DNA from 4 places in the Kosakonia beeri genome. Region 1 is predicted to be linked to each of the others. Evidence: predicted binding sites of a transcription regulator. Region 1 holds the regulator's gene; each other region holds the start of a gene.
What was found. Region 1 encodes PurR, which represses purine synthesis genes. Its sites were predicted from a motif close to CANGCAAACGTTTGCNTG; they were not measured.
Positions count from the first base shown of each region.

Region 2: a site for PurR is predicted at 2,635-2,652, ahead of gcvT (glycine cleavage system aminomethyltransferase GcvT). Genes of this name have one in related genera too.
Region 3: a site for PurR is predicted at 1,346-1,363, ahead of purM (phosphoribosylformylglycinamidine cyclo-ligase). Genes of this name have one in related genera too.
Region 4: a site for PurR is predicted at 3,685-3,702, ahead of pyrD (quinone-dependent dihydroorotate dehydrogenase). Genes of this name have one in related genera too.

Region 1 is NZ_CM135106.1:2,813,537-2,819,191, reverse strand. Features, by position in the region: gene punC (purine nucleoside transporter PunC) at 154-1,347, opposite strand; gene punR (DNA-binding transcriptional activator PunR) at 1,462-2,373, shown strand; gene purR (HTH-type transcriptional repressor PurR) at 2,393-3,418, opposite strand; gene cydH (cytochrome bd-I oxidase subunit CydH) at 3,716-3,805, shown strand; gene ACUY4S_RS13390 (MFS transporter) at 3,982-5,151, shown strand; gene sodB (superoxide dismutase [Fe]) at 5,186-5,655, opposite strand, start outside.
Region 2 is NZ_CM135106.1:857,878-863,532, reverse strand. Features, by position in the region: gene gcvP (aminomethyl-transferring glycine dehydrogenase) at 1-867, opposite strand, end outside; gene gcvH (glycine cleavage system protein GcvH) at 1,040-1,429, opposite strand; gene gcvT (glycine cleavage system aminomethyltransferase GcvT) at 1,453-2,547, opposite strand; gene ubiI (FAD-dependent 2-octaprenylphenol hydroxylase) at 2,968-4,170, opposite strand; gene ubiH (2-octaprenyl-6-methoxyphenyl hydroxylase) at 4,189-5,367, opposite strand; gene pepP (Xaa-Pro aminopeptidase) at 5,364-5,655, opposite strand, start outside.
Region 3 is NZ_CM135106.1:1,328,535-1,334,189, reverse strand. Features, by position in the region: gene uraA (uracil permease) at 1-452, opposite strand, end outside; gene upp (uracil phosphoribosyltransferase) at 563-1,189, opposite strand; gene purM (phosphoribosylformylglycinamidine cyclo-ligase) at 1,425-2,462, shown strand; gene purN (phosphoribosylglycinamide formyltransferase) at 2,459-3,100, shown strand; gene ppk1 (polyphosphate kinase 1) at 3,368-5,428, shown strand; gene ppx (exopolyphosphatase) at 5,432-5,655, shown strand, end outside.
Region 4 is NZ_CM135106.1:3,125,397-3,131,051, reverse strand. Features, by position in the region: gene ssuB (aliphatic sulfonates ABC transporter ATP-binding protein) at 1-72, opposite strand, end outside; gene ssuC (aliphatic sulfonate ABC transporter permease SsuC) at 69-857, opposite strand; gene ssuD (FMNH2-dependent alkanesulfonate monooxygenase) at 867-2,012, opposite strand; gene ACUY4S_RS14900 (sulfonate ABC transporter substrate-binding protein) at 2,009-2,980, opposite strand; gene ssuE (NADPH-dependent FMN reductase) at 2,973-3,548, opposite strand; gene pyrD (quinone-dependent dihydroorotate dehydrogenase) at 3,799-4,809, shown strand; gene zapC (cell division protein ZapC) at 4,978-5,520, shown strand; gene ACUY4S_RS14880 (YcbX family protein) at 5,517-5,655, opposite strand, start outside.

The DNA.
Region 1 (5,655 bases):
GGGCGCTATCCAACGCCCGTTAATTGATAATATTTATCGTATTTATAGAACAGCGAAATTTAGTATAGGCTTCAATATCAGGTGATTCAACAGAAAACTGTTAGCATGCTAATCAGTGACTTAAGCATAGTCGCTGGCGCGACTATGCGATGTTTACCGCGAGGTGGTGACGGTATCTGTTGCAGTGGCGTCACGGTGTTGGGCACGTTGCAGGCGATAACCAACCGTTGCCAGCACCACCATTGATAGCATTACGCTGGTGGTGGTCAGCAGCGGTGTCGCAATCAGCCAGGAAACCATCAGACTGGCGAGGAAACATAACCCCAGTTGCAGCGTATTTTGCAATGCTGCGGCACGGCCGGTGGCCTGCGGGAAAGGGCGTAGCGCCTGGGCCACAACAATGGGATAGATAGCGCCGTTTGCCATTGCCATGAAACAGAAGGGGATCAGCAGCGCGGTGAGTGACACGCCAGGCATAAAGCCCACGGCCCAGGTTGCCATTACACTCAGCGCGAACCCGCTCAACAACCACGGTAATAACTGCTCTCCCTGCCATTTTTGCAGGGCGGCGCGGCAGCCGTAACCGCCAATCAGAAAAGCAATCGTCTGCGGCACATAGCTCAGGCCGATCACCGCGGGGCCATAACCCATGTCGTGCAGAATAAACGGCGAACCGGTCAACCAGGCGAAGAAGCTGGCCGAGCAGGCAGCATAGATAATCACGTTACCGCGATAATCTCTGGCGCGGAGCAGATCCATAAAAGTCAGCGGCTGCGCGTCATGCGCGGCTGCTTTTGTTGAGGGTTTAAGCCGTAACGCCGGGATCATCAACAGTAAGGTAATCATCAGCAGCGTGGCGAAAATGGCCTGCCAGGAGAGATGCGCGAGGATCCAGGCACCCAGCAACGGTGCCAGTGCCGGTGTCAGCCCGACCAGCGGCATAATGGTCGCGAAGATACGGTTCACGCGATGTGACGGATAGTGATCCGTTACCAGAGCCTGCCAGCTTACCGTAGCGGCACACACGCCGACAGCCTGTACAAAACGCAGGACCAGCAATAATGTGGCATCCCGCACCCATAGAGTGCCCAGGCAGCCGATGGCGAAAATAGCCAGCCCGCTTAACAGGACAGGTTTGCGACCATACCGATCCGATAACGGCCCCCAAATCAGCTGCGCGACAGCGAAGCCAGCGAGAAACAAACTGAGCGTGGCGCTGACCACCGCGGAGGAGGTTTGTAAATCTTGCTGTATCGCGCTGAAAGCGGGCAGGTACATATCGGTGGCTAAAAAGCCCAGTACGCTTAAGCCCGCGAGCCAGACTAAAAATCCTTTGCCAGGTTGCATGGTGATATTTTATCTCTTGTGCAGGTGTTCAGGGGAGTCGAGTGTAAGGAGTGCATTGCTGCTTGTGAAACGCTAATATTTGCGTGGTGATTTCAATTTTTTTGCAGGCAGATTATGTGGTCTGAATATTCTCTTGAAGTGGTTGATGCTGTCGCACGGAATGGCAGTTTTAGCGGCGCAGCGCAGGAGTTGCATCGTGTGCCTTCTGCGGTGAGCTATACCGTGCGCCAGCTGGAGGAGTGGCTGGCGGTTCCGCTCTTCGAGCGTCGCCACCGTGACGTGGAATTAACACCTGCAGGCGTCTGGTTTTTGAAGGAAGGGCGCTCTGTTATCAAAAAAATGCAGGTCACACGTCAGCGGTGTCAACAGATTGCCAATGGCTGGCGTGGGAAACTGGCGATTGCCGTCGATAATATCGTCAGGCCCGCCCGAACCCGGCAATTGATCGTCGATTTTTATCGTCACTTCGACGATGTGGAATTGCAGGTCTACCAGGAAGTATTTAACGGCGTCTGGGATGCGCTGGCCGACGGGCGAGTTGAACTGGCTATTGGTGCCACTCAGGCGATCCCGGTGGGCGGGCGCTATGCGTTCCGCGATATGGGTATGTTGAGCTGGAAGTGCGTTGTTTCCAGCCGTCACCCGCTGGCGAGCCTCGACAGCCCGTTGAGTGATGAAACGTTGCGCAACTGGCCTTCATTGATCCAGGAAGATACTTCCCGTTCTCTGCCAAAGCGGATCACCTGGCTGCTGGATAACCAGAAGAGGGTGCTGGTACCGGATTGGGCCTCGTCGGAAGCGTGTCTGTCGGCAGGGGTATGTGTGGGAATGGTCCCGTCGCATTTTGCCCGGCCATGGCTGGAAAGCGGAGACTGGGTAGCGCTGGAACTTGAAAATCCCTTCCCGGATGCAGCCTGTTGCCTGACATGGCAACAAAACGAAGCCTCGCCAGCGCTAAACTGGTTGCTGGACTATTTGGGCGACAGTGAAACACTGAACCGGGAATGGTTGCGGGAGCCGGAGTGAAGGCTCCCACCGAAAAGTATTAACGACGGTAGTCGCGGAACGGGCCGTCAGCAACCGAACGGCGCTCAATCAGGCGCGGATGGACTTCAATGGATTGCGATTCTTCACGTTTGTTAACGATGCGATCCAGCAGCATGGTAAACGCCGTTTCTCCCAGCGAGTCTTTCGGCTGATGGATAGTGGTCAGTGACGGCGTAAAGAAACGGGAGTTGCGCACATTGTCGTAGCCAATGAGCGAAATATCCTGCGGTACGCGCAAGCCCATTTCATCGGCGGCACAGAGCGCGCCCATGGCCATAATATCGCCCCCACAGAAGACGGCTGTCGGACGGTGCGCCTGCGACAGGATCTGCTGCATAGCGCGATAACCGGACTCCGGCTCAAAGTCACCCTGCACAATCCAGCTTTCCGGCACGGTGATCATGGCTTCGGTCATGGCTTTCATAAAGCCTGCCAGACGCCCAGCGCCGGTGTTGCGCTCCAGCGGCCCGGGAATAACGCCAATGTCACGATGCCCACGCTCCACCAGATAACGACCAGCCATATAGCCGCCTTCAAAGGCGTTATCAATCACCGAGTCAGTAAAGTCAGCTTTGGCTTCGCCCCAGTCCATCACCACCATCGGAATATGGCGGTACTCTTCCAGCATGCTGAGCAGCGACTCCGGATATTCCGAACACATCACTAACAAACCATCGACGCGTTTTTGCGCCATCATGGACAGATAAGCGCGTTGTTTTTCAAGGTCATTCCAGGCGTTGCCGAGAATCAGGGTATACCCTTTCTGAAAACACTTTTTCTCGACAGCTTCAATGATTTCAGCGAAATACGCCGCTTCGCTACTGGTTGCCAGCAAACCGATCGATTTGGTGTGATTCACCTTCAGGCTGCGCGCGACGGCGCTGGGTGAATAGTGCAACTCTTTGATCGCCGCCCACACAGCATTGCGCGTCTCTTCGGCGACGAAACGGGTTTTGTTAATTACGTGTGATACAGTTGTGGTGGAAACGTTTGCTCGCTTCGCTACGTCTTTGATCGTTGCCATCAGATGTCACTCCAGACCATATCTTAAGCTCCTGATAATACATAAGGTAAACGTTTGCCTTCAATCACCCTGTACCCGCGAAAGGGAATGCGGTACGCCGGGAAAAAGACACTGGACGTCAGGAGGGGAGTCAATGGCCGGTACGCTAATAAATTTAGCGTCGAATTTTGTCTGATCTTGAGCAAAAGGGGAAGAGATAAAACATTCGTCTCACGAATTCCTGCAAGATTTTTATGATTATTTGTGCAAAAATGCGCTAACGCACTTTTTGTGTGGAAATTAAAACGGAGAAAATTGATGAGCACCGACCTGAAGTATTCACTGTTCACCACCATTATCGTTCTGAGCCTGATTGTTTTCGGCGCTCTGACCGCAGCTCTGCATTGATCCCGCGCGAGGGAGAGGCTTTTTCTCCCTCCGTTTTGCCCGCTTTTCTGCCCATTGTTATCAAACCCGCAATAATCTTTTGTCATTTTGCTAACTGCTGTTTTTTGTGATTACTGTCATACTTTTGGCTTCTACAACAGTGTCATCCACCGACACGGTGTTTCCGGAGTCTATCTATGAAAGTGAATTTTCCTTTGCTTGCCCTGGCGATTGGCGCCTTCGGCATTGGCACCACTGAGTTCTCCCCGATGGGGTTACTGCCAGTGATTGCCCGCGGCGTTGATGTTTCTATTCCGGCGGCGGGGATGTTGATTAGCGCATATGCCGTCGGTGTGATGGTCGGTGCGCCGTTAATGACACTGCTACTTTCACATCGCGGCAGACGTAACGCGCTGATCTTTTTAATGGCGATTTTTACGCTCGGTAATGTGCTTTCAGCAATCGCACCGGATTACGCCACGTTGATGCTGGCGCGTATTGTTACCAGTCTTAACCACGGTGCCTTTTTTGGTCTTGGCTCGGTGGTCGCAGCCAGTGTGGTGGTGAAAGAGAAACAGGCCAGCGCCGTGGCCACCATGTTTATGGGGCTAACCATTGCCAATATTGGCGGCGTGCCTGCAGCCACCTGGATGGGCGAAACCATCGGCTGGCGGATGTCGTTTTTAGCTACCGCAGGCCTGGGCGTGATAGCGATGCTGAGCCTGTTTTTCTCGCTGCCGAAAGGTGGCGCGGGCGAGCGCCCCGATGTGCGTAAAGAGCTGGCCGTGTTGCTGCGTCCGCAAGTCTTATCGGCACTGCTCACGACGGTGTTGGGCGCCGGTGCGATGTTCACGCTTTATACCTATATTGCGCCGGTGCTGCACACCATCACTGACGCAACGCCGGTCTTTGTTACCGCCATGCTGGTATTAATCGGTGTCGGCTTCTCGATTGGTAATTATTTGGGCGGTAAGCTGGCGGATCGTTCTGTAACCGCTACGCTGAAAGGTTTTCTGGTGCTACTGATAGCTATTATGCTGGCGATCCCGTTGCTGGCGCAAAGTCAGGCAGGTGCGGCTATCAGTATGGTGATCTGGGGTGCGGCGACCTTTGCTGTGGTGCCACCGCTGCAGATGCGCGTGATGCGTGTCGCGCATGAGGCACCTGGCTTATCGTCCTCTGTCAATATTGGGGCATTTAATCTCGGTAATGCGCTGGGTGCCGCCGCCGGCGGTGCGGTGATTTCGGGTGGTCTGGGTTACGCCTTTGTGCCGGTGATGGGGGCGATCATCGCCGGGCTGGGACTGCTGCTGGTGCTGTTTACCCGTCGTTCGCAAGCGGAGCGTGTCTGTACTGCGCTAGAGTGATTAAGCAGGAGGGGAGATTTCCCCTCCTGTCATCTCAGGCGGCGAAATTTTTTGCCACAAACTCCCAGTTTACCAACGCCCAGAAGTGTTCCAGATAGTTCGGACGGGCGTTACGGTAGTCAATGTAATAAGCATGTTCCCAGACATCCACCGTTAACAGCGGCGTGGCATTGGTAGTGAGCGGTGTACCGGCATTCGAGGTCGATACAATCGCCAGTCCGCCATCCGCTTTCTTCACCAGCCAGGTCCAGCCTGCGCCAAAGTTTTTCACTGCTGCTTCAGTAAACTGCGCCTTAAAGTCGGCCACGCTGCCGAAGGATGTCTCAATGGCAGCGGCCAGTTCGCCAGTTGGCTCACCACCTGCATGAGGGGCCAGGCAGTGCCAGTAAAAAGTATGGTTCCAGACCTGCGCTGCGTTATTGAACACGCCGCCTTCGCTGTTTTTGATGATCGCTTCCAGCGTCTGGCCTTCAAACGCGGTGCCTTTGATCAGGTTGTTAAGGT
Region 2 (5,655 bases), 2.0 Mb from region 1:
TGCAGCAAAAAAAGCGGCATGCGGGCCGCCGTAACCCATCGGAACGCCGAAACGCTGTGCGGAGCCAAACACAATGTCAGCCCCTTGTTTACCCGGCGCGGTCAGGAGCACCAACGCCATCAGATCCGCGGCGACACTCACCACAATTTTGCGGGTTTTCAGTTCGTCGATAAGCGCGCTGTAAGCATGTACCTCACCGGTAGTGCCGACCTGCTGTAACAGCGCACCGAATACATCCTGGTGATCCAGCACTTTGCTTGCATCATCGACAATCACTTCAAAACCAAAGGTTTCGGCGCGGGTGCGCACCACATCCAATGTTTGCGGATGCACATCGGCGGCAACAAAGAAGCGGTTGGCGCTTTTCAATTTGCTGACGCGTTTTGCCATCGCCATCGCTTCGGCAGCGGCGGTGGCCTCATCCAGCAGTGAGGCGGAAGCGATATCCAGTCCGGTCAGATCCAGCGTGACTTGCTGGAAGTTAAGCAACGCTTCCAGACGTCCCTGCGAGACTTCGGGTTGATACGGGGTGTAAGCGGTGTACCAGCCCGGGTTTTCCAGCATATTACGCAGAATAACCGGCGGTAGCTGCACGGCGGTATAACCCATGCCGATATAAGACTTAAAGCGCTTGTTCAGGCCCGCCATCGCTTTCAGTTCAGCCAGCGCAGCGAATTCAGTGGTCGGTTCTCCAACCTGCGGTGGTGTCGCAAGCTGAATGTCTTTAGGCACGATCTGGCCGATCAATGCATTTAATGAATCCGCGCCAACTGTGTTCAGCATCTCCTGCTGTTGCGATGCGTCCGGGCCAATGTGCCTGCCGATAAATGCGGCGCGATTTTCAAGCTGACTTAACGTCTGGGTCATGAGCGAGAGTTCCTGAAACGTGCAGTGAATCGAGTTTGGAAATTATCGGAGTACGCTAAATCGTTCGCGTTGCAGGGAGGCGGCGACGCAACTCACCCCAGTAATCAACATCCGTAGTGACTGGAGCAAGTAAGGAAGCCAACGCGTTTGCAACGCGAAGGATAGGGCGTATTTATTCGTCTTCTAACAGCGCCGCGTATGCGGTGGCATCCAGCAGAGCAGCAACTTCCGCTTCATCGCTGGCTTTGATTTTAAAGATCCAGCCTTCGCCATACGGCTCGCTGTTGACCCGCTCTGGTGAATCGCTCAGCGCATCGTTGACCGCCACGATTTCGCCGCCAATCGGTGCATAAATATCGGATGCCGCTTTGACCGACTCGGCTACGGCGCAATCGTCGCCTGCCGTAACCGTTGCGCCGACGTCCGGCAGGTCAACGAAGACCATGTCGCCCAGCAACTCTTGTGCATGTTCGGTGATGCCAACGGTGTAAGTGCCGTCTGCTTCTTTACGCAGCCATTCGTGTTCTTTGCTGTATTTCAGTTCGCCAGGTACGTTGCTCATCTCATTCTCTCCAGATAAAAAAGTTACGCGACAGCTTTGCCTGCGCGCACAAAAATCGGTTTGGTCACTTTTACCGGTATTTCGCGGTTGCGGATTTGCACAACAGCTGTTTCACCGATGCCCGCCGGAACACGCGCCAGTGCAATACTGTAGCCAAGTGTCGGAGAGAAAGTGCCGCTGGTGATCACGCCTTCCTGCACGTTGCCAAGGCTGTCGGTGAAACGTACCGGTAGCGCGTTGCGCAGTACGCCTTTTTCCGTCATCACCAGACCAACCAGTTGTTCGGTGCCTTTTTCACGCTGCAACTCCAGCGCTTCGCGTCCAATGAAATCACGATCCTGCGGCTCCCAGGCGATGGTCCAGCCCATATTCGCGGCCAACGGAGAGACGCTTTCATCCATTTCCTGACCATACAGGTTCATACCCGCCTCAAGACGCAGCGTGTCGCGGGCGCCGAGACCGCATGGCTTGACGCCAGCATCGCGCAGTTGTTGCCAGAAACCGGCGGCCTGCTCATTAGGCAGCGCAATTTCGTAGCCTGCTTCCCCGGTGTAACCGGTCGTGGCAATGAAAAAACCTTCAGTTTCAACGCCAAAAAACGGTTTCATGCCTTCCACGGCGCGGCGCTGCGCATCGTTAAATAGCGAAGCGGCTTTCGCCTGCGCATTCGGTCCCTGAACCGCAATGAGTGACAGATCGTCACGCACGGTAATTTCAATCGCAAAGGGTTCAGCGTGTTGGGCAATCCAGGAGAGGTCTTTTTCGCGGGTGGCGGAGTTTACAACGAGGCGGAAGAAATCTTCAGTGAAGTAGTAGACGATGAGGTCATCAATCACGCCACCGGAGGCATTTAGCATGCCGGTGTAAAGCGCTTTACCGGGCTTCGTTAGCTTTGCCACATCGTTCGCCAGCAAATGCCGCAAGAACTCGCGGGTTCGGGCGCCTTTCAGATCGACAATGGTCATGTGCGACACATCGAACATTCCGGCATCGGTCCGGACTGCATGGTGTTCATCAATTTGTGAGCCGTAATGCAGCGGCATCATCCAGCCATGAAAATCCACCATTCGGGCGCCACACAGTGTGTGTTGTTCATACAAGGGGGTCTGCTGAGCCATCTTTTCCTCGTCGAATAAGCTGAGCTATTACGTTTGCCGGACGTGAAACGCGCCGGAAAACCGCTGTCGCCCCGATTTACACAGAGCAACGCAAACGTTCTCTTTTGCCTGAACTTATCACCGAAAGCCGTGCTTAACCATAAGGCAAAATGGGTCATCACATTAGCTTATGGCCTTTTTCACGAAAAGCAGAGGAAGTTTATTATGCTGCGCATGACCGCAAAAAACCGTCATTATTATTACACATTGCATGAAAATTGGTCTTCAACCAGCTTTTCACTCGGTAAAAGAGTGAGTTTTCCAGAAAAAGAAAATTCACCACATGAGAAAAAGTAATGTGAAAAATGGCGTGAAATTAGAATATTTCAAATGAGGGGGGAGGAACCCTTCCCGCTATGGGGAAGGGAAAGTGTGACGAAGTTAACGTAACCACTCTGGAAGATCGTTCAGACCTAATGCCTGACGCAAAAGCTGGCTTTTAACACCGGGAAGGGTATCGGCCAGTTTCAGACCCATGTCGCGCAGCAATTTTTTGGCCGGGTGAGCGCCAGCGAACAATTCGCGAAAACCTTGCATCCCTGCCAGCATCATTGCCGCGCTGTGTTTACGGCTGCGTTCATAGCGACGCAGATACAGATGCTGGCCAATATCTTTGCCCTGGCTGCGCAAACGGCGCAGTTCGGTAATGAGCTCAGCCACATCCATAAAACCGAGGTTAACCCCCTGGCCCGCCAGCGGATGAATGGTATGGGCTGCATCCCCTACCAGTGCCAGACGGTGCCCGGCAAAATGGCGGGCATAACGCCCGGTGAGCGGATAGACCTGCCGTTCACTCTCCACATGACACAAACCAAGACGGTTATCGAACGCCATACATAACGCCTGGTTAAAGGCTTCATCACTGGCCTGCTGCATCGCTTTTGCCTGATCGGGTGGCAATGACCAGACAATAGAGCACAAATGCGCATCGTTGAGCGGCAGAAAGGCGAGGATACCATCGTTATGGAAAACCTGACGGGCCACCGCCTGGTGTGGTTCGTCGGTGCGGATGGTCGCCACCAGCGCATGATGGTGATAATCCCAGAACGTCAGAGGAATATCGGCTTTGTTGCGTAACCACGAATTAGCGCCATCCGCCCCCACGACCAGCCGTGCGGTGAGCATCGTTCCGTCCTGCAACGTGAGGAAAGCGTCGTTTTCACCCCACGCAACTTGCTGCACGCCAGCGGGAGCAAACAGGGTGACGTCCTGGCACTGCCGGGCTTTTTCCCACAGCGCCTGTTGGATGACCGCGTTTTCAACAATGTAGCCGAGGTGATCGTACCCCATGCTGTGATCATCAAAAGTAATGCGACCGAAACTGTCTTTGTCCCACACTTCCATGCCGTGGTAGCAACCCGCGCGCCGGGCAATAATAGTTGACCATACACCAAGGTGGCTAAGCAGCCTTTCGCTGGCGGCATTGATCGCCGAGACGCGCAGCGCCGGTGGCGCATCATCCGCTAATGGTTCAGGAACTTGCTGTTCCAGCACCGCCACGCGCAGGCCGCTGCCCTGTAACCCGCAGGACAGCGCCAGCCCCACCATGCCGCCGCCGACAATCGCAACATCAACACTCTGCACTCTAGACTCCTTAAATCCTTAACGGGCAACCCAACCGAGGGTTCGCTGCGCCAGCCTGTCGCGCGCCGGGGTAAATAATTCCATCGCCATCAGCCCGGCATTACGCCCGACGACCAGCGGCGCCCAATGATTGGCAAACAGATGCACCAGTCCATCGGTTACACCGATGGTGGCTTTCTTATCCGCATGACGGCGATTGCGATAGCGCGTCAGCACCGGATAACTTCCCACATCGTTCTGCGCCGACCAGGCCTGCGCCAGGCTTTCTGCAAGGGTCATCACGTCGCGCATACCGAGATTAAAACCTTGCCCGGCAATAGGATGCAGCGTTTGCGCCGCATTCCCCACGAGCACCGTGCGGTGAGAGATGGGCGAAGAGGCGCATGTGAGCGTCAGTGGATAAACACTGCGTTTACCGGTCTGCATGATGCGGCCCAGTCGCCAGCCGAAGGCTTTTTGCAACTCATGGCAAAATTCTTCATCTGACCAGCCAGCAACCTGCTGCTGTTTTTCCTGCGGATGGCACCACACCAGCGAGCATCGCCCCTGCGACATAGGCAACATGGCCAGCGGACCGTGCGTAGTAAACCGTTCAAAAGCCCTCCCCTGATGGGCTACGGAGGTGGTCACGTTGGCAATAACCGCCACCTGATCGTAAGGCGATTGTTCCCAGTGAATACCTGACTGCCCGCCAATAATAGAACGCGAACCGTCTGCCGCCACCAACAGTTGACCGGTAATGGACTCGCCGCTTTCCAGTGTTACGCAGACGTGCTGCTCCGTACGGCAAAAGCGGTCGACCTTTTGTGGGCAATGCAGGGTAACGCCCGGGGCGTTTTGCAGCAGGGCAAACAACCGCTGCCCCACATCGTGCAACTCCACCACCTGGCCCAGCGCATCAAGGTGATAATCGTGCGCGTCCAGCGTGACAAACCCCGCGTGACCGCGATCGCTTACGTGAACAGTGGAAATGGGCGTGGCGCATGCGGCCAGCGTCTGCCAGATCCCCACACGCTCCAGTTGCTGGCAGGTTCCTGCCGCCAGGGCAATTGAGCGGGCATCAAACCCCGGATGATGTGCCGTACCAGGCGTGGTCGCCTCAATCAAATGTACCGGCAACTGGCCGTTAGTGAGGCGAGAAATGGCCAGCGCAAGGGTGGCGCCCGCCATGCCGCCACCAACAATAATCACGCTCATAAACGACGTGCCGCCGCCATCAGCGCCTCGATATCATCCGCGGTTTTCACCACGCTGGCAGTCAGGTTCTCATTGCCATCTTCTGTGATGACAATGTCATCTTCCACGCGGATGCCAATACCGCGATACTGCTCCGGTACATCAGCATCCGGCGCGATATACAGCCCCGGCTCAACCGTTAGCACCATTCCCGGCGCCAGCTTGCGTGAGCGATCCTGGCCGTAAACGCCGACGTCATGCACATCCAGCCCCAGCCAGTGACTTAACCCGTGCATAAAGAAAGGGCGC
Region 3 (5,655 bases), 1.5 Mb from region 1:
CCGTCGGCAGGCAGCAGACCCGCCATGTTCGCCGCCACGCCCGCCAGTTCCAGGCCAATAACGGCAACGATTGCCCCCATTGCCGCTGGCGGGAACATCACGTCCAGCCAGCCGGTACCGGCTTTTTTCACAATAAAAGAGACCAGGCAAAACAGCACGCCGCACATGATAAAGCCGCCAAGCGCCACTTCGTAACCGAGCGGCAACAGCAGCAGTACCGGTGAGATAAAGGCAAAGCTGGAACCTAAATATGCCGGGATTTTTCCCTTACAAATAAAGATATAGAGCAGTGTCCCGATACCGTTGAACAACAGCACGGTGGCCGGGTTAATATGAAACAGGATTGGCACCAGCACGGTTGCGCCAAACATAGCGAACAAGTGCTGCAAACTAAGCGGGATGGTTTGCAAAAGCGGTGGTCTTTCACTTACCCCGATAGCACGGCGCGTCATAGTGTTTTCCTCTGAGTGTTGTTGTGTGTCCCCCTGTCCTTAACGGCAGGGAGTGGTTTGAATCCCAAAAAAAAGCCGACTATCAAAGTCGGCTTTCGATGTTTAATGCGTTATTTCGTACCAAAGATTTTATCGCCGGCATCGCCGAGGCCCGGAATAATGTACCCGTGCTCATTAAGGCCCTGATCAATAGACGCTGTGTACAGCTCCACGTCCGGGTGCGCTTTCTCCAGCGCCGCCAGACCTTCCGGCGCGGCTACCAGCACCAGCACTTTAATGCTGTGGCAGCCCGCTTTTTTCAGCAGGTCGATCGTGGCGATCATCGAACCGCCAGTTGCCAGCATCGGGTCAACCACCAGCGCCATACGTTCATCGATATTGGACACCAGCTTCTGGAAGTACGGCACCGGCTCCAGTGTCTCTTCGTTACGGTAAATACCCACCACGCTGATACGCGCGCTCGGTACGTGCTCCAGCACGCCTTCCATCATGCCCAGGCCTGCACGCAGGATCGGCACAACGGTGATTTTTTTCCCTTTGATCTGATCAACCTGTACCGGGCCGTTCCAGCCTTCGATAGTGACTTTTTCTGTTTCCAGGTCGGCAGTCGCTTCATAGGTCAGCAGGCTGCCTACTTCCGAGGCGAGTTCACGAAAGCGTTTGGTGCTGATGTCGTTCTCTCGCATCAGACCCAGCTTGTGTTTGACGAGTGGGTGTTTTACTTCCACGATCTTCATACTCTTCTCCTTTCCCCAGACAGGTGGCAGCCACAAAAAAAATCGCCGGATTATACCGCTTTTTTTCCGTTGCGCTACAGGCAGGCGCTTGATCACGATCAATCAACCTGGAGAATAGTATATCGAAAGTTATAAGCCAGGCCCGACAATAATAGGCTCGCAAACGTTTGCCTGGACTGCTAGAATTGCGCCGAATTTTATTTCTACCGCTAGTAAACGCGTGGGGACTGAAGCAGTGACCGATAAAACCTCTCTTAGCTACAAAGATGCCGGTGTTGATATCGACGCGGGCAATGCTCTGGTTGACCGAATCAAAGGTGTGGTGAAGAAAACCCGCCGCCCGGAAGTCATGGGCGGTCTGGGCGGCTTCGGCGCGCTGTGCGCTCTGCCGCAAAAATATCGTGAGCCAGTACTGGTTTCCGGCACTGATGGCGTAGGTACCAAACTGCGTCTGGCAATGGATCTGAAGCGCCACGACACCATTGGCATTGACCTGGTGGCGATGTGCGTCAACGACCTGGTGGTACAGGGCGCGGAGCCGCTGTTCTTTCTCGACTATTACGCAACCGGCAAACTGGATGTGGACACCGCAGCCAGTGTGATCCACGGTATCGCCGAAGGCTGCCTGCAATCAGGTTGTGCGCTGGTCGGCGGTGAAACGGCCGAAATGCCGGGCATGTATCACGGCGAAGATTACGATGTGGCCGGTTTCTGCGTCGGCGTGGTAGAAAAATCAGAAATTATCGACGGTTCGAAAGTAACCGATGGTGATGTGCTGGTGGCACTGGCGTCCAGCGGCCCGCACTCCAACGGTTACTCGCTGGTACGTAAAGTGATTGAAGTAAGCGGCTGCGATCCGCAAACCACGCAGCTGGAAGGCAAACCGCTGGCCGATCACCTGTTGGAGCCAACGCGCATTTATGTGAAGTCGGTGCTGGATCTGATCGAGAATGTTGACGTCCACGCTATTGCCCACCTGACTGGCGGCGGTTTCTGGGAGAACATCCCGCGCGTGCTGCCCGACAACACCCAGGCGGTGATCGACGAGTCATCCTGGCAGTGGCCTGCGGTCTTTAACTGGCTGCAGAGCGCAGGCAACGTCAGCCGTCATGAAATGTATCGCACCTTTAACTGCGGTGTCGGAATGGTGATTGCGCTGCCAGCAGCGGAAGCAGAAAAAGCCATCACCCTGCTGAATGCAAAAGGTGAAAGCGCGTGGAAAATCGGTATTATCAAAGCCTCCGATTCCAGCGAGCGTGTGGTCATTGAATGAAAAATATCGTGGTGCTGATTTCCGGTAACGGAAGCAATTTGCAGGCGATTATCGACGCCTGCAAACAGAAGAGAATCAACGGCACCCTGCGGGCAGTCTTCAGTAACAAGGCCGATGCGTTCGGCCTTGAACGTGCGCGGGAAGCGGCTATTCCCGCCCACGCCCTCACCGCTGACCAGTTTGCCAGCCGCGATGCCTTCGATCGTGAACTGATGCAGGAAATTGACGCCTACGCCCCTGATCTGGTGGTGCTGGCGGGTTATATGCGTATCCTCAGTCCGGCGTTTGTCGCGCATTATGCCGGGCGCTTACTGAATATCCACCCTTCCCTCCTGCCGAAATACCCTGGTCTGCACACCCATCGCCAGGTGCTGGAGAACGGCGACGACGAGCACGGCACCACGGTGCATTTCGTGACCGATGAGCTGGACGGCGGGCCTGTGATCCTGCAGGCCAAAGTCCCGGTGTTTGACGGTGATACAGAAGAAGAGATCACCGCACGCGTGCAGGCGCAGGAGCACGCCATTTATCCGCTGGTGGTGAGCTGGTTTGTTGAGGGTCGCCTGAAGATGGAAAATAACAGCGCCTGGCTGGATGGCGTCTGCTTACCGCCACAAGGCCATGCGGCTGACGAATAATTCTCACCTTTCAGGGCCCAGTAGCCGGATGGCGCAATGCTTATCCGGCATTAACCGCGCCTTTTCCCCGCAGTATTTTCATCACCTTACGTCAGAAAAAAGATTACTGTCATACTTTTTTGGCACAGTTGGACATCTGATGGCAAAGCTCGCCATAATAAGTTGTGTTATACGAAGGAACGCCAGCAACGTTCACCTGTAAGTCGGGACGCCGCAAGCGCGAGACGGGCTTGCGTGTCCCGAGATTGAACCGGAGTGTAAACAGGAATGGGTCAGGAAAAGTTATATCTCGAAAAAGAACTAAGCTGGTTGTGCTTCAACGAACGCGTTCTCCAGGAGGCCGGAGATAAAAGCAACCCGTTGATCGAGCGCATGCGTTTTTTGGGCATCTATTCCAATAACCTCGATGAATTCTACAAAGTGCGTTTCGCCGAACTGAAGCGCCGGCTGATCATCAGCGAAGAGCAAGGCTTACCGACTAACTCGCGTCACTTGCTGGGGAAAATTCAGTCCCGCGTACTGAAAGCCGACCAGGAGTTTGACAGCCTGTATAACGAACTCCTGCTGGAGATGGCGCGTAATCAAATCTTTTTGATTAACGAACGGCAGCTCTCGCAAAACCAGCAAAGCTGGCTGCGCAACTACTTTAAACAGTACCTGCGTCAGCACATTACGCCAACGCTGATTAACCGCGAAACCAACCTGGTGAAGTTCCTGAAAGATGATTACACCTACCTCGCGGTAGAAATCATTCGCGGCGATGAAATCCGCTACGCGCTGCTGGAAATCCCGTCCGACAAAGTACCACGCTTCGTTAACCTGCCGCCGGAAACACCGCGCCGCCGTAAGCCCATGATCCTACTGGATAACATTCTGCGTTACTGCCTGGATGATATTTTTAAAGGCTTCTTCGATTATGACACGCTGAACGCTTACTCGATGAAAATGACCCGTGACGCCGAATACGATCTGGTGCACGAAATGGAATCGAGCCTGATGGAGCTAATGTCCTCCAGCCTGAAACAGCGACTGACAGCCGAACCGGTGCGTTTTGTTTACCAGCGCGATATGCCGGATGCAATGGTGGAGATGCTGCGTGAGAAGCTCACCATCTCCCGCTATGACTCCATTATCCCTGGCGGGCGTTACCACAACTTTAAAGACTTTATTGGCTTTCCGAACGTGGGCAAAGCCAACCTGGTCAACAAGCCGCTGCCGCGCCTGCGTCACCTGTGGTTTGATAAATTCCGCAACGGGTTCGACGCCATTCGCGAACGCGATGTCCTGCTCTATTACCCCTACCACACGTTTGAGCATGTGCTGGAACTGCTGCGCCAGGCGTCGTTCGACCCGAGCGTGCTGGCGATTAAAATCAATATCTACCGCGTGGCGAAAGACTCCCGCATTATTGATTCTATGATCCACGCCGCGCACAACGGCAAGAAAGTGACCGTAGTGGTGGAGCTGCAGGCACGCTTCGACGAAGAGGCGAATATTCACTGGGCAAAACGTCTGACCGAAGCCGGTGTGCAGGTTATCTTCTCTGCACCGGGTCTAAAAATTCACGCCAAGCTGTTCCTGATCTCCCGTATGGAAGGCGAGGAAGTGGTACGTTACGCCCACATCGGGACCGGGAACTTTAACGAAAAAACCGCCCGGCTTTATACCGACTACTCGTTGATCACCGCCGATGCGCGGATCACCAATGAGGTTCGCCGGGTATTTAACTTTATTGAAAACCCGTACCGTCCGGTGCACTTTGATTACCTGCTGGTGTCGCCGCAGAACTCACGTCGCCTGCTGTATGACATGATCGACGCGGAAATTGCCAATGCACAGGAAGGTAAGCCGTCGGGGATCACGTTGAAGCTGAATAACCTCGTCGATAAAGGTCTGGTCGACAGGCTGTATGCGGCCTCAAGTTCCGGCGTGCCGGTGAACTTATTAGTGCGCGGCATGTGTTCGCTGATCCCGGATTTGGAAGGCATCAGCGAAAATATTCGTGTCACCAGCATTGTTGACCGTTATCTTGAGCACGATCGCATCTATATTTTTGAGAATGGCGGCGATAAGAGAGTCTATCTCTCTTCCGCTGACTGGATGACACGTAACATCGATTACCGTATCGAAGTGGCGGCGCCGCTGCTCGATCCGCGCCTTAAACAGCGCGTTCTGGATATCATTGATTTGCTTTTAAGTGATACCGTTAAAGCCAGGTATATCGATAAAGAACTGAGTAATCGCTATGTGCCGCGCGGCAACCGCCGCAAAGTGCGGGCACAGCTGGCGATTTACGACTACATCAAATCACTCGAACAGCCCGATTAACCTATGCCGATACAAGAGAAGACACCACGACCGGAAGAGTTTGCCGCCGTCGACCTGGGTTCCAACAGTTTCCACATGGTGATTGCCCGTGTGGTGGATGGCGCGATGCAAATCATCGGCCGTCTGAAGCAACGCGTTCATCTGGCAGATGGTCTGGACAGCAACAATATGCTGAGCGAAGAGGCGATGGAGCGCGGGCTGGCCTGCCTGTCGCTATTCGCCGAACG
Region 4 (5,655 bases), 310 kb from region 1:
TTTATCGCCATAGTGTTTGCTTACGCCACTCAGTAACAGCGGGATCCCCTGATTCAGCTTTGCCGTATTCATGCGTTTGCCTCCTTCCCATGATAAGCGGGGTGCCAGCGCAGCCACAGGCGTTCCAGCAACTGCGCGCTGACATCGGCGAGTTTGCCGAGCAGGGCATAAAGGATGATCGCGACCACCACCACATCGGTTTGTAGAAATTCACGGGCGTTCATCGCCAGGTAACCGATACCGGCATTGGCTGAGATGGTTTCCGCCACAATCAGCGTGAGCCACATCAGGCCGAGGGCGAAGCGCACACCCACCATAATGGAAGGGAGTGCACCGGGCAGGATCACATGGGCGAACAGCGCAAAACCGGACAAACCATAACTGCGCGCCATTTCGACCAGTCCGGGATCAATGTTGCGAATGCCGTGCCAGGTATTGATATAGATCGGGAAAAGCGTACCGAGCGCGACGAGAAAAATTTTGGCACTCTCGTCAATGCCAAACCACAAGATCACCAGCGGGATCAGCGCAAGATGCGGTACGTTACGCAGCATTTGGATGGAGGTATCCAGCAAACGTTCGCCCCAGCGAGACAAACCGCTGATCAAACCCAGCGCCAGACCGATACTGCCACCAATGGAAAAGCCGATAGCCGCACGCCAGGAACTGATGGCCAGGTGCTGCCACAGTTCGCCGCTGGCACTCAGGGTCCAGAACGCTTCCAGCACCCCTTCGGGCGAGGGGAGAATACGCGTAGACAGCCAGCCTGCTGATGAGGCAATTTGCCAGATAATCACAATCCCGGTTGGCAACAGCCAAGGCGCAATGCGCAACAGCGTTTTGTTCTGTGCAGCCATCTGTGCTCCTTAGCTCTGCGCCACTTTTCGTGGAATAAATTCATTCGCCACTGTCTCGCCCTGTAATTGCAATGGCTGAGGCTGCGGGATCTGCGGGATGGCGACATCAAGGTGAGGGAACAGTAATTCACCTACGCGGTACGCCTCTTCAAGATGCGGATAACCGGAAAGAATAAAACTGTCGATACCCAGCGCGGCATATTCGTTAATCCGCGCCGCTACGGTTGGCCCGTCGCCGACGAGCGCCGTTCCTGCGCCGCCGCGTACTAACCCGACGCCTGCCCACAGATTCGGACTGATTTCCAAATCGCTACGCCGACCTTTATGCAGGGCGGCCATCCGCTGCTGGCCAACCGAATCCTGCCGGGCGAAGGCGGCCTGGGCCGTTGCAATCGTCTCGTCATCAAGATGAGAAATCAGACGATCTGCGGCCTGCCAGGCTTCGGCATTGGTTTCGCGCACAATAATATGCAGACGGATGCCAAAACGCACTTTACGTCCGTGTGCTGCTGCTTTTGCGCGGACCTGGTCAATCTTCTCTTTCACCGCTCCAGGGGGCTCACCCCAGGTGAGATAAAGATCGACTTGCTCTGCCGCAAGATCCTGCGCCACATCCGATGAGCCACCGAAATAGAGCGGAGGCCGCGGTTGTTGAACCGGCGGGAAAAACAGCTTTGCGCCACGTACATGGACATGTTTGCCCTCAAAATCCACCGTTTCCCCTTCCAGCAGTCGGCGCCAGACATGTGTGAATTCCGACGACACTTCGTAACGCTCGGTATGGTTCAGAAACACACCATCGCCTGCCAGCTCCTGCGGATCGCTACCAGTGACCAGGTTAAACAGCGCGCGACCATTAGAGAGACGATCCAGCGTGGCGGCCTGGCGTGCGGCCACGGTGACTGATGTAACGCTTGGGCGTAGAGCGACGAGGAATTTAAGGCGCTGCGTAACCGGGATCAAAGACGCGGCCACCAGCCAGGCGTCTTCACAGGATCGCCCGGTCGGGATCAGCACGCCGCTAAATCCCAGCCTGTCCGCCGCCTGGGCGATTTGCTGCAAATAGGCTTGATCAACAGGCCGGGAGCCGTGGTCAGTGCCCAAATAATGACCATCACCATGGGTGGGTAAAAACCAGAACAGATTCAGGCTCATAACTTCGCTCCTTGTTGAGTTGGCTGCCAGATGCGGGTGCGAATATCGACTTTTTTCGGTAACAGATGGTTGTCGTAGAAAAGATCGGCTGTCTGCTGTTGTAACGCTGCCGTGGCCTCGTTGACAGGTACAATTTTGGTCGGCGGACGGTGATCAAAATAGGTGGCAATGACGGGTTGCGGTAATCCCATAGTTTTTGCCAGCAGCGCGACACTTTCATCACGGTGACTAAGGGTGAGGGCATCCGCTTCGCTAAAGGTGTCCAGTACGCCCTGAATAAAGGCACCGTTTTTTTCTGCATAGGGGCGGGCAGATAAATAGAAGGAGCCGGTCTGTTTCAGCGTGGATCCATCTTTTAATACTCGCACACCACCTTGTAATAGGGCGGCGGAGTAGTACGGATCCCAGATTGCCCAGGCATCGACATTCCCTTGCTGGAATGCCGCGCGGGCATCTGCTGGCGTCAGAAACACGGGTTGTATGTCAGTAAATTTCAGCCCGGCCTGTTGCAGCGCGCGCAGCAGCAAATTATGGGAGCTGGAGCCTTTTTGTAACGCCACTTTATGGCCTTTTAACTCACCGACGGTTTTGATAGCACTGTTTTCTGCCACCAGGATCACTTCGGCTTTTGGTTTCGGCGGCTCAACGCCAACGTAGACTAAATCGGCACCCGCCGCCTGCGCAAAGATCGGCGGGATATCGCCCGTGCTGCCGATATCAATACTGCCGACGTTAAGCGCTTCCAGCATTTGCGGGCCGGCCGGGAACTCGACCCAGGAAATTTTGGTGTTCGGGTAGCGTTTTTCCAGTAAGCCATGGCTTTTAGCCAGCACCATACTGACGCTGCCCTTTTGGTAGCCAATGCGTAATGCCTCTGGCGCAGGTTCTGCCGCCTGTGTCCAGGTCGCCACCGTCAATAATCCGCTCAGTGTCAGCCAGCGGGCGGGATGATTAAAAAATTTAAACATGAGCCACTCCCTGTGGTCGGTGAAAGTCAGGGGCCTGAATATCGCGGCGGTGCAGCGCCTGCCAGAACGTTTCCAGTGCGCTGTCCAGCCGGATTTGCAGGTTGGGGCTCAGGCCGGGTTTGTGTTGATAATCCAGCACCTGGCTGTCGTCGGCGAAGACGCCGTGCAGGATCTCCTGGGCTTTTAGCGCACTGAGCACTGGCTTGAGTGCGTAATCAACCGCCAGCATATGTGCCACCGTACCGCCCGTGGCCAGAGGCAGCACCACTTTGCCTTCCAGCGCGCGTTCGGGCAGTAAATCCAGCAATGTCTTCAGCGCGCCGGAAAACGAAGCCTTATAGATAGGGGTGGCGACGATCAAACCGTCGGCCTCTTTCAATTGCTCAATCAACGTTTTTAACGCCGGGCTGTCGAAGCGGGCATAAAGCAAATCTTCAGGCGCGAAGTTATGCAGGTGCCAGTGGCACACGTCGATATCCTGAGCACTCAAATGCTCGCGGGCATATTCCAGCAATGCGCTGGAGCGGGAAGGGAAGCGCGGGCTTCCGGCAAGGGTGACAACGCGCATAAAAGCTCCTTATAACCAATTGTTTGCTTTTAGGTAACATTCATAACAATTGATGTCAGTGTGACAGAGCCGATTTATTCCACTAAATGCTTTATTTGAAGAAAAAATGCTAAAAATTGCATAAAGAGAAAGCAGGCAGGGAAACGATTGCGCCCAAAGACGCTTTTTTTTGCCGCAGGTCAATTCCAATTGCCGGGGGTTTCGCAGATAATACGCCCCCGGTTTGCACACCGGGAATCCAGGAGAGTTCATGTACTATCCCTTCGTTCGTAAAGCCCTTTTCCAGCTCGATCCTGAGCGCGCTCATGAATTAACATTTCAGCAATTACGCCGTGTGACCGGCACGCCGCTTGAGGCGCTGGTGCGTCAGCGTGTACCGGAAAAACCGGTTCAATGCATGGGGCTGACCTTCAAAAATCCGCTGGGACTGGCGGCAGGTCTGGATAAAAATGGCGAATGCATTGATGCACTCGGCGCGATGGGGTTTGGCTCCATTGAGATCGGCACGGTAACGCCACGCCCGCAACCGGGAAATGATAAACCGCGGATCTTCCGTCTGGTTGCTGCCGAAGGCTTGATCAACCGCATGGGCTTTAATAATCTCGGCGTGGATAACCTGGTCGAGAATGTTAAAAAAGCCCACTTTGATGGTGTACTGGGCATTAATATTGGCAAAAATAAAGATACACCTGTCGAGCAGGGAAAAGATGACTACCTGATTTGCATGGAAAAAATCTATGCCTATGCGGGTTATATCGCTATCAATATCTCCTCGCCGAACACGCCGGGGCTACGTACCCTACAATATGGCGAAGCGCTGGATGATCTCCTGACCGCGATTAAAAATAAGCAAAGCGATTTGCAAAACATCCATCATAAATATGTTCCGGTGGCGGTGAAGATCGCGCCGGATCTTTCTGAAGAAGAATTGATCCAGGTGGCCGACAGTTTAGTTCGTCACAATATTGATGGTGTGATCGCCACCAATACCACACTGGAAAGATCGCTCGTTCAGGGAATGAAACATTGTGATGAAACCGGTGGTTTAAGTGGACGTCCACTGCAATTAAAAAGTACTGAAATAATCCGTCGTCTGTCGCAGGAATTAAATGGCCGCTTGCCGATTATTGGCGTTGGCGGTATCGACTCGGTTATCGCTGCGCGCGAGAAAGTTGCTGCAGGCGCAACGCTGGTACAAATCTATTCTGGTTTTATTTTTAAAGGCCCACCGCTGATTAAAGAAATCGTCACCCATATCTAATCTTTTTTTCCTTACTGAACCACCAGGGCTTTATTTCCAGCCCTGGTTGTTTTATATTCCGTCACTGTTGCTAATTTAAACATTATAGTCTTTTATTATTGGGTAATAACCGAGGCGGCAGAACAGGATGAAAAAGTAACAGGATGTTTAAGGGACGGGGGGAGAAAAATGCGAATTAAGCCTGACGATAATTGGCGTTGGTATTTTGATGACGAGCATGATCGAATGATGCTCGACTTAGCCAATGGCATGTTATTTCGTTCCCGCTTTGCCCGTAAGATGCTGACGCCCGATGCTTTTTCGCCATCCGGTTTTTGTGTTGATGACGCCGCGCTCTATTTCTCTTTCGACGAAAAATGCCGCGATTTAGATTTATCTCATGAGCAGCGAGCGGAACTGGTGCTCAATGCGCTGGTAGCGATTCGTTTTTTGAAACCGCAAATGCCAAAAAGCTGGCATTTCACTGCGCACGGTGATCTCTGGTCGCCTGTCATCGGTGAAGGTGCCTGCGTCTGGCTGAGCGATACGCAAGAGTGCGTAAATCTGCTGGTGGTTGAGACAGGCGAAAATGCTGCGCTCTGCCTGCTGGCGCAGCCGTGCGTGGTGATCGCCGGACGCACGATGCAGCTCGGCGATGCGATTAAAATCATGAATGATCGCCTGAGACCGCAAACGCATGCCAGCAGCCTGCGCTATGAGCAGGCTGTTTAAGCCTCCAGCCGAAGCGCTGTTTTAGGTATACAGCTACAGCAGAGAATTGAACCGTCTCCGGCGATGGCCGATTTTTTCATGGCGCTGACTTCACCTTCCACCAGACGTATGCGACAGCAACCGCAAATCCCCGCC